Regions from separate parts of the Pseudomonas asgharzadehiana genome, predicted to be linked through region 2. Evidence: predicted binding sites of a transcription regulator. Region 2 holds the regulator's gene; each other region holds the start of a gene.
The links. The regulator FliA, encoded in region 2, starts transcription of late flagellar genes. The targets are predictions, from matches to a motif close to CTAAAGTTTNNNNNNNNNNNGCCGNTAA.

Region 1 (3,460 bases), 3.0 Mb from region 2:
CAGGTTGGCGTCCATCGAGTACGGGGACTTCTTCTTGCCGTGGCGCTCGATCGGGATCGCATGCTTTTCAGCGTAATCCATCAATTTTTCACGGGACAGCAGGTCCCATTCACGCCAAGGTGCAATTACTTTCACGCCTGGTTTGAGAGCATAGGCGCCCAGTTCGAAACGCACCTGGTCGTTACCCTTACCGGTAGCGCCATGGGAAATAGCGTCAGCACCGGTTTCATTGGCGATTTCGATCAGGCGCTTGGCGATCAGCGGACGTGCGATGGAGGTACCCAGCAGGTACTCGCCTTCGTAGACGGTGTTGGCGCGAAACATCGGGAAAACGAAATCGCGGACGAACTCTTCGCGCAGGTCGTCAATGTAGATCTCTTTCACGCCCATGGCTTGCGCCTTGGCACGTGCTGGCTCGACCTCTTCGCCCTGACCCAGGTCAGCGGTGAAGGTCACCACTTCACAGTTATAAGTATCCTGCAGCCACTTGAGGATCACCGAAGTGTCCAGGCCGCCGGAATACGCGAGAACGACCTTGTTTACGTCGGCCATGCCATCACTCCACGGGGTTGTACGGAAAGGCGTCGATTCTACCGACCAAAACCGTGGATTTACAGGGGCGCGACAGCAAATGAAGATAAAGCGACAGATTATGTCGAGCGGGCGACCGATGGTCGCACGCTACGAGCGCACTTATGACTGCCGTTATGAAGTGTGCGCAGGATTGCTCGGGCCACTGGCCTGGGGAGCCGGTTTCTCCGGAGCCGCTACCCGCTCAAGCTGAATATTCACACGGCGGTTGCGGGCCCGATTGGCGGCATTGGTGTTGGGCACCAAGGGGTAGCTTTCGCCATGGAAACGCAGGGTGACCTGGGATTCCTGAATGCCGTTGGCCTTGAAGTAATCCATCACCGCCAATGCGCGACGACGCGACACATCGCGATTGCTCAGGCGGTTGCCACTGTTGTCCGAATGACCGTTCAACTCGATATGGTTGACGGTTGGATCCGCCTTCATGAATTCGAGAATCACCGACAATTTCTGTTTGGCCGCTGCATCCAATTCGATACCGCCGCCGGGGAAGCCGACTTCGGTCTGCTTGACCTGATCGTAATTCATCGGCAACAGCTTGGCGGTGCACAGCTGATAATCGCTGTAGGCCTTGTTGAACTTGACCGGCAACAGGCGAATTTCCGAGTAGCCGCCCTCACGCGCATAATGCCGAACAGTCGGCGAGCGCCCTTCGAGCAAGCCATTGAACAGGCGACCAGCCTGAGCCTGGGAGCTGTTAAAAAGCACATCGCCACTGCCGGCGCGCACGGCACCGAGGTTGATGTCGCCACGCCCCGGCTGCCAGGGAGCAGCAGCGGCCAGTAGGGTGGCCGACCCGGCGCCCAGCGAGCCGCCATAGGCTTTCAGACGGAAAGTCGCTTGCTCACCGGCCCGGCGTACGAACTCACCCGAACCGAAGTCGGTGATCGGCTGGGTCAGTCGGCACTCGAACTTGTCGCCTTCCACCTTCCACTCAATGTTCTCCAGACGTGTCTGGAACGTGAGGGCCATCGCAGGCAGGCTGGCGAACACACTGAGCAGGGCTAGATAATGCTGGCGCACGGGAGGCTCCACTGGTTTCTACAACACTTCAAAGCGTCATACATCGATAAGGCATACGAAAGGCTATCGGATGCATCCTGCAAAACTTGATAGCGAGTGCCTGCAAGAGTCTTTTCCGGTAGCATTCCCACCAGATTGACCCGCCTGGAATCCCCAATGTCCGACCGCCTGACCCTGCTGCGTCCCGACGACTGGCATATTCATCTTCGCGATGGTGCTGCGTTACCTCAAACCGTGGCCGATGTTGCGCGTACGTTTGGCCGCGCCATCATCATGCCTAACCTGGTACCACCGGTGCGCAATGCCGCTGAAGCCGACGCCTATCGCCAGCGAATCCTCGCTGCACGACCGGCCGGCAGCCGCTTTGAGCCGTTGATGGTGCTCTACCTGACCGATCGCACCCAGCCCGAAGAAATTCGCCAGGCCAAGGCCAGCGGTTTTGTGCACGCCGCCAAGCTGTACCCGGCCGGCGCGACCACCAACTCCGACTCCGGCGTAACCAGCATCGATAAAATCCTGCCGGCCATCGAAGCCATGGCTGAAGTGGGCATGCCGCTGCTGATCCACGGTGAAGTTACCCGTGGCGACGTGGACGTGTTCGACCGCGAGAAGGTCTTCATCGACGAGCATATGCGCCGTGTGGTCGAGCTGTTCCCGACCTTGAAGGTGGTGTTCGAGCACATCACCACCGCCGATGCCGTGCAATTCGTCACCGAGGCTTCGGCCAACGTCGGCGCGACCATCACCGCGCATCACCTGCTCTACAACCGCAACCACATGCTGGTGGGCGGGATTCGGCCGCATTTCTATTGCCTGCCGATCCTCAAGCGCAACACCCACCAAGTGGCCTTGCTGGATGCCGCGACCAGCGGCAATTCGAAGTTCTTCCTCGGCACCGACTCCGCGCCCCACGCTCAACACGCCAAGGAAGCCGCGTGCGGCTGTGCCGGTTGCTACACCGCGTACGCCGCCATCGAGCTGTACGCCGAAGCGTTCGAACAACGCAATGCACTGGACAAACTCGAAGATTTCGCCAGCCTCAACGGCCCGAAGTTCTATGGCCTGCCGGCGAATACCGACCGCATTACCCTGGTCCGTGAAGACTGGACCGCCCCTGCCAGCCTGCCCTTTGGCGAGCTGACCGTTATCCCGCTGCGCGCCGGTGAAACACTGCGCTGGCGCCTGCTGGAGGAAACCAAGTGAGTGAAGACCATTACGACGACGACCAGGAACACGGCGGCGGCTCGCGCCACCCGATGGCCGAACGTTTTCGCGGCTACCTGCCGGTCGTTATTGACGTAGAAACCGGTGGGTTCAATTGCGCCACCGACGCCCTGCTGGAAATTGCCGCCACCACTATCGGCATGGATGAACAGGGCTTTGTGTACCCAGAACACACCCACTTCTTCCGCGTCGAGCCGTTCGAAGGCGCGAACATCGAAGCCGCAGCCCTGGAATTCACCGGCATCAAGCTCGATCACCCACTGCGCATGGCGGTAAGTGAAGAAACGGCCCTGGCCGATATCTTCCGTGGCGTGCGCAAGGCGCTGAAGGCCAACGGCTGCAAGCGCGCGATCCTGGTCGGGCATAACAGCAGCTTCGACCTGGGTTTCCTGAATGCCGCCGTGGCGCGCCTGGACATGAAGCGTAACCCGTTCCACCCATTCTCCAGCTTCGACACCGCGACCCTCGCCGGTCTGGCGTACGGCCAGACTGTACTGGCCAAAGCCTGCCAGGCAGCCGGTATCGACTTCGACGGGCGCGAGGCCCATTCGGCCCGCTACGACACCGAGAAGACTGCGGAGCTGTTCTGCGGCATCGTCAACCGCTGGAAACAGATGGGCGG
Region 2 (3,460 bases):
AACTGCCGGTGGCTTACCTGACCGATGGGCCGCGGATCCCGGATGATCTGCATCTGCCGCGCCGTCATCAGTTGGTCAGCCGCGCCGTCAGCGTACAAATGCAAGACGAGCCTAGCGAGGAAGCGATGGCCGACATGTTCGCCGATCTCTATCACAACCCGGCAAAACGGGTCGGTTGAGTCAGATGAACACCGTGAAAAGTATCTACATCGATGGTCTGCAAGCGATTCACGCGGCCAAGCCATGTAGCCTGCGTCTAAGCAAGACAAGGTAAAGAAATAAAATGGGCAGCATGCATCCCGTACAGGTGATCGCGGTGACCGGCGGCAAAGGTGGCGTCGGAAAAACTAACGTGTCAGTGAATTTGTCCCTGGCCCTGGCAGAACTTGGCCGTCGCGTCATGCTGCTGGATGCTGACCTGGGACTGGCGAACGTCGACGTTCTGCTGGGGTTGACGCCCAAACACACGCTTGCCGATGTGATCGAGGGGCGCTGTGAGCTGCGCGATGTGCTGCTTCAAGGCCCTGGCGGGATCCGCATCGTGCCGGCCGCCTCCGGCACCCAGAGCATGGTGCACCTGAGCCCGGCGCAGCATGCCGGCCTTATCCAGGCATTCAGCGATATCGGCGACAACCTCGACGTGCTGGTGATCGACACCGCCGCCGGGATCGGCGAATCCGTGGTCAGCTTCGTGCGCGCGGCGCAGGAAGTGTTGCTGGTGGTCTGCGATGAACCCACCTCGATCACCGACGCCTACGCCCTGATCAAATTACTTAACCGTGACTACGGCATGAACCGCTTCCGCGTACTGGCCAACATGGCCCAGAGCCCGCAGGAAGGGCGCAACCTGTTCGCCAAGTTGACCAAGGTCACGGATCGCTTCCTCGATGTCGCCTTACAATACGTCGGTGCAGTTCCCTACGACGAGTGTGTGCGCAAGGCTGTGCAAAAGCAGCGTGCGGTCTACGAAGCGTTCCCTCGTTCCAAATGCGCATTGGCGTTCAAGGCTATTGCCCAAAAGGTCGATACTTGGCCGTTGCCCGCCAACCCACGGGGGCATCTGGAGTTTTTCGTCGAGCGATTGGTACATCAGACGAGCGCAGGACCCGTGCTATGACAGCGAACGGCTATAACGCCTACAAGAAGTCCGCCCGTGACAGTCAGGGCGAGTTGATCGAGCGTTATGCGCCGCTGGTCAAGCGCATCGCCTATCACCTGCTGGCACGCCTGCCCGCCAGCGTCCAGGTAGAAGACCTGATCCAGGCCGGCATGATTGGCCTGCTCGAAGTGTCAACCAAATACGATGCCACCAAAGGCGCGAGTTTCGAGACGTATGCGGGTATCCGTATCCGGGGCGCCATGCTCGATGAAGTGCGCAAGGGTGATTGGGCGCCTCGTTCGGTACACCGCAATACGCGCATGGTCAGTGACGCAATTCGCGCAATTGAAGCAAAAACCGGTCGCGACGCTAAAGATCACGAAGTTGCGGCCGAACTCCAATTGAGTCTCGACGATTATTACGGGATTTTGAACGACACCTTGGGCAGCCGCCTGTTCAGTTTCGACGACCTGTTGCAGGACGGTGAACACGAAGGGCTGCACGAGGACGGCGCGAGTACTCATATGGAGCCGGCGCGAGACCTGGAAGATGAACGCTTTCAGGGTGCGTTGGCGGACGCGATTGCCAATTTGCCTGAGCGTGAGCGACTGGTATTGGCGCTGTACTACGACGAAGAGCTGAACCTCAAGGAAATCGGTGAGGTCCTGGGGGTCAGCGAATCGCGAGTCAGCCAGTTACACAGCCAGTGCGCCGCTCGCTTGCGGGGGCGTTTGGGAGAGTGGCGAGCGCGCTGACAGGCAGTGTGGGGACACTGCAAAGCGATACCGCGAAGGTGATGGATCTTCGCGGGTTCGGCCCGTGGTGCCCCCGGCAGTCCTTTTTGTGTAATGCCTGTTGATTGAAATGACGCGTCCAGGTGCTGGGCGCGTTTAAGACTGCTTGGAGGTCGAATTGGACAAGAACATGAAAATCCTCATCGTTGATGACTTCTCAACGATGCGGCGGATCATAAAAAACCTGTTGCGTGACCTTGGGTTCACAAACACGGTCGAGGCGGATGATGGCCTTACGGCGATTCCGATCCTCAACAGCGGGAGCATCGACTTTCTGGTAACCGACTGGAACATGCCGGGCATGACCGGTATCGACTTGCTGCGTCATGTGCGGGCCGACGAAAAGCTGCGCAGCCTTCCCGTGCTGATGGTCACCGCCGAAGCCAAGCGTGAGCAGATCATCGAAGCTGCCCAGGCGGGTGTTAACGGTTACGTGGTCAAGCCATTCACTGCACTGGCCTTGAAAGAGAAGATCGAAAAAATCTTCGAACGCATCCACGGCTGATGCCATCGCGGGGGAGCTATGGAGCATAACGAAACGTCACAGGGAGACTTTGAGTCGACCCTGAAAAAACATGCTCACCAGTTGGTCGACAGCCTTGAAAAAGGCCAGTTCGGCGACGCGGTGCAGTTGATCCATGAGCTCAACCAGACCCGTGACCGCGGCCTGTATCAGGAAGTGGGCAAGCTCACACGCGAGCTGCACAGTGCGATTGTCAATTTCCAGATTGACCCGCACATGCCCCAGGCCGAAGAAATCTCACAGATCACCGATGCCACCGAACGCCTGTCCTATGTGGTCAGGCTGACTGAGGCGGCGGCCAACCGCACCATGGACCTGGTGGAGAACGCCACGCCCCTGGTCAACGGCATGGCCACTGAAGCCCAGGCCCTGAGCGCCGATTGGGGCCGCTTCATGCGCCGGGAAGTCGGGGCTGAGGAGTTTCGTGAGCTGGCACGTCGGGTTGAAGGCTTCTTGTCGCGCAGCGAGCAGGAAAACCGCACGGTTTCCAGCAACCTCAACGATATTTTGCTGGCCCAGGATTACCAGGACCTCACCGGTCAGGTGATCAAGCGTGTGACCCAGTTGGTCACCGAAGTGGAAAGCAACTTGCTCAAATTGGTGCTTATGGCAGGCCAGGTTGACCGTTTTGCCGGCATTGAACATGACCGCGAAGCGATCCTCTCGGAAAAAGATCCACAAAAACATCTCGCCAAGGGTGAAGGTCCGCAGATTCATGCCGATAAACGTGAAGACGTTGTGTCAGGTCAGGATGACGTAGATGACCTGTTATCCAGTTTAGGCTTCTAAGGAGCACCCACATGAGCTTCGGCGCCGATGAAGAGATCCTTCAGGATTTCCTTGTAGAGGCCGGCGAAATTTTAGAGCAACTGTCCGAGCAACTGGTCGAGCTGGAAAGCCGCCCGGATGATGCGAACCTGCTCAATGCAATTTTTCGCGGTTTTCACACTGTAAAAGGGGGCGCCGGCTTCCTCCAGCTCCATGAGCTGGTGGAGTGCTGCCACATCGCCGAGAACGTGTTCGACATCCTGCGCAAGGGTGAGC
Region 3 (3,460 bases), 650 kb from region 2:
TGACTTCGAGCGGCGCCAGTTGCACGTCTTCGGCGTGCACCAGCGAACTTAAGGTCAGGGCGGCAAACAGCAACGGAGGTTGGCGCAACAGCATGGGCAGGTCCTTGGGAGTCGGGGGCATGAAGGGCCTGGCCCACCACGCGAACAGTGATGGGAAGCCAACGCGGCCCACCAAGTCACGCTTTGTTAACGGACCCGCTTCTTTCTACACCAACGCCAAGCTGCTTTTTTATTAAGTCCTACATCGAGTCCGCGCATGCACACTCAATATCCGACGAAACAAACAGTGCCCCTACTGTGAAGCCCCCCTTAAGCAAACAAACGATCTAACCCAGCACGTTATTGCAGTTCATTGGCAAAGCGCCCGACCGCGCTCACCACCTGTTTGGCGCCCCCCTGGATCTCGGTGATCACCGCGCCGGCCTGGTTGGCCAGGGTCAAGCCTTGCTCTGCCTGCTCGCGGCTGCTGAACATCTCGGTAATAGCTTCGTCGGCGAGACGCTGGTTTTGCTGGACCACGCTGACAATCTCTTCGGTTGCCGTACTGGTTCGGCTAGCCAACTGCCTGACCTCATCGGCCACGACCGCAAAGCCCCGCCCCTGTTCACCGGCGCGGGCGGCCTCGATGGCCGCATTGAGCGCCAACAGGTTGGTCTGGGCGGCGATACCCCCGATGGTCTGCACAATCGCGCTGATCAGCAATGACTGCTTACCCAGTGCTTCGATGCTGCCGGTAGCCGATTGCATCTGCACGGCAATGTTTTGCATGGTTTGTACCGTGTTCTGTACAACGGCCGCGCCGCGCTCGGCCGTGACATCGGTTTGCAGCGACACTTCGTAAGCCACCCCGGCCGCGGCCTTGACCTCGGACTCGCGCAACACCTGGCCGGTGACCACACTGGCAAACTTCACCACTTTGCACAGATTGCCTTCTGCGTCGTGCACCGGGTTGTAAGTGGCTTCGAGCCATACATCGTTACCGCGGCTGTCCACCCGCTTGAAGCGGCTGGCGACAAACTCTCCACGATTGAGGGTCTGCCAGAAATCAACGTAGCCGCTCGATGCCGCCTCTTGCGGGCTGCAGAACATGCTGTGTTTTTTGCCGACGATCTGATCCAGGCTATACCCCATGGCATCGAGGAACTGAGTATTGGCGGTGACCACCGTCCCATCCAGTTTGAACTGGATAACGGCAGTCGAGCGGATCAACGCGTTGATGAACGCCTCGTTTTCCTTGGATTGCTCAATGACACGGCTCACATCGGCACCGTAGCCCTGGATATGCGACAGCCGACCGTCACGCCCTTTGATCGGGCACCAGGTCAGGTTGAGCCAGGCCAGGCTGGCATCGCTGCGCAAATAGCGGTAGTCGTCAGTCACCGGTTCAAAGCGCTCAACCGCTGCGTGAAAATTGCGAAAGCAGGGCAAGTCCTTGACGTAAGGGGGAACGACTTCACCCAGCAAGCGACCTTGCAAGTGCTCTGGGGGATAACCAAGCACCCGCGCGAATGCGTCATTGACCGCCGTAATGCGGTACTCCGCATCCAGGGCGATGGAAAGCCTGCCACGGTCAAATTGCGCAACGAGCTGTCGCAAATGAAAAAGCTCGTCGTCCTGGTCCTGTAGATTTTTCTTCAAGAGGCGATTGAACATGGTGGCGTCCCTGCTGTGGTCATCACTGCATCGGCCAGGTGGCCGGCAAGCTGAGCATAGACGACGAACGGTCACGCCGGCGCCACTGACCCCAAGCAAGTGATTGACCTAACCGGGCAGCTCCACCCCCTGCATCAGCTCGTGCGCCTCCGAGCCCGCGGGAAACCGGAAACCATACATCTCATCTGCCGCGAGTATCTGCCCAAGTGCCTCAAGCAACTGCGGCTCGCTTGGCGAGGCGCGCAGCAGCTTGTGTGCAGGCAATAACAATTCGGCAGCAACGCCTTCGGCACTGGCGGTCTCGATTACCGCGAAGAGAATAAAGCGCAGGCGTATTTCGCGATCCGTAGGCCACACCGTTTTTTGCTTACTCAAGGGTAGGGCCTCATTTTTCAGAAAAGTCCGAGGCTATTGCCGACGCCGGGGCGATTCAAGCAAGGGAAGGCAAGATAGGCCACTTCCTACAGAGGAAAACGAAACGCTGTACCTGTACGGATAGCTGTGCTGCCGCTTTGCGTTGCCAATAGCGCTCACTGCACCGGAAGGAAATTCATCAGCAACAGACTTTGCGCATAATTGAGACCAATGCGCCGGTAGCGCTCGTCAAGCATCTGCGTCAACAGGTCGAGCCGCGCGACAATCTTGCCGAACTCCACCGCAAAACTGAGGTTACTGCCCTCCTCCGATATCTCGTTGGAAAACAACAGCAGCACCCCATTGGCATCCTGACGCTTGCTGAGCAACCACGTGGCCTTCTCGATATTGCGCGCGGCGTTGCTGACGAATTGCGGGTTGATCGAGTCGGTCATATAGAACTCGGTGCGCCCACCGTGGGCGGTCACCAGCATGCTGCCGATCGCGTAGATAAACGCCCCGACCCGATCGCCCTGGAATTCCGGGCTCAAGGAATAGCTCAAGGCCACCAGGTCGCGACGTTCACCCAAGGCTGGCAGCGGCCGGCGCTGCTCGATCGCCTGGCGAATTTCCCGCTCGGCACTCGCCGCATCCGGGTAACCCGACTGCCGCCATTGGCTGGGGTTACGCAGGTAAAGCTTGCTCATCAGCACGTACAGGCTTTGCAGGTTGTCGCGCATGCCCAGCGTGGCCATGCGATCGACACTGGTTTGAAAGAACTCGTCGGGCTTGCCATTGGTGAACTGCTTGGCAATATCGCGGCCTTGTTGCTGAGTGCAGCCGGTAGCAAAAAACACTAATGCAGCGGCCAGGAGCAACAGCCGGCGCCTGGCGCGAACTCGGAAAAAAGGAAACGTGCGATCCATCGGCACCCGATCTTGTTCTTCTGCCCACGCGGGAAATCGGTGGGGCTGGGACAGAAATAGAGCGGATAAATCTAAAAAAGTGCGAAAGACAGCAGCAGATAGTTGTAAGAGGTGCCTGCCAGAGCGCCGCGTGACGAATTCGTTTCAGCGCCTATACTTCAGTTGCGTGCGTTGTTGGCGAGCCAGGATGGCATTTTCACTTTTACGTGGCCTTGCGGGTGGTTCGCAGCGCCCGCGGCACTATCAGCAGCCGCTGTAAATGAGGTGACGGCAATGAAACATCCAATTCGAGCACAAATGTTTGTCCAGGTGATTTGCCTGCTTTCGGTGGCTCAGCTTTTTTGCTGATCCGGAGGGGAAACTGCCTTTGAAAGGGCTGCGGGCGTGGCGGGGCCCGTCTTCATTTGTCCAGGTTCAGCAGTTCCTGCATACGTTCGCCTATCATTCCTCGCAACCATGCGGCATGAAACTCGATGTCTGCCAGAGAAGTCCCGTCACCCATTTGATATCCCAACACCTTGCCCTTG

Region 1: a site for FliA is predicted at 1,678-1,705, ahead of KSS96_RS06435 (flagellar protein MotY). Genes of this name have one in related genera too.
Region 3: a site for FliA is predicted at 1,681-1,708, ahead of KSS96_RS17450 (methyl-accepting chemotaxis protein). Genes of this name have one in related genera too.

What each region holds. Positions count from the first base shown of each region.
Region 1 covers NZ_CP077079.1:1,425,181-1,428,640, reverse strand. Annotated here, with positions in the region: gene KSS96_RS06440 (argininosuccinate synthase) at 1-552, opposite strand, end outside; gene KSS96_RS06435 (flagellar protein MotY) at 706-1,614, opposite strand; gene pyrC (dihydroorotase) at 1,771-2,817, shown strand; gene rnt (ribonuclease T) at 2,814-3,460, shown strand, end outside.
Region 2 covers NZ_CP077079.1:4,525,634-4,529,093, reverse strand. Annotated here, with positions in the region: gene flhF (flagellar biosynthesis GTPase FlhF) at 1-179, shown strand, start outside; gene fleN (flagellar synthesis regulator FleN) at 284-1,117, shown strand; gene fliA (RNA polymerase sigma factor FliA) at 1,114-1,854, shown strand; gene KSS96_RS20405 (chemotaxis response regulator CheY) at 2,024-2,398, shown strand; gene KSS96_RS20400 (protein phosphatase CheZ) at 2,417-3,205, shown strand; gene KSS96_RS20395 (chemotaxis protein CheA) at 3,217-3,460, shown strand, end outside.
Region 3 covers NZ_CP077079.1:3,872,208-3,875,667, forward strand. Annotated here, with positions in the region: gene KSS96_RS17445 (TonB-dependent receptor family protein) at 1-94, opposite strand, end outside; gene KSS96_RS17450 (methyl-accepting chemotaxis protein) at 340-1,653, opposite strand; gene KSS96_RS17455 (hypothetical protein) at 1,762-2,028, opposite strand; gene KSS96_RS17460 (hypothetical protein) at 2,184-2,933, opposite strand; gene KSS96_RS17465 (hypothetical protein) at 3,334-3,460, opposite strand, start outside.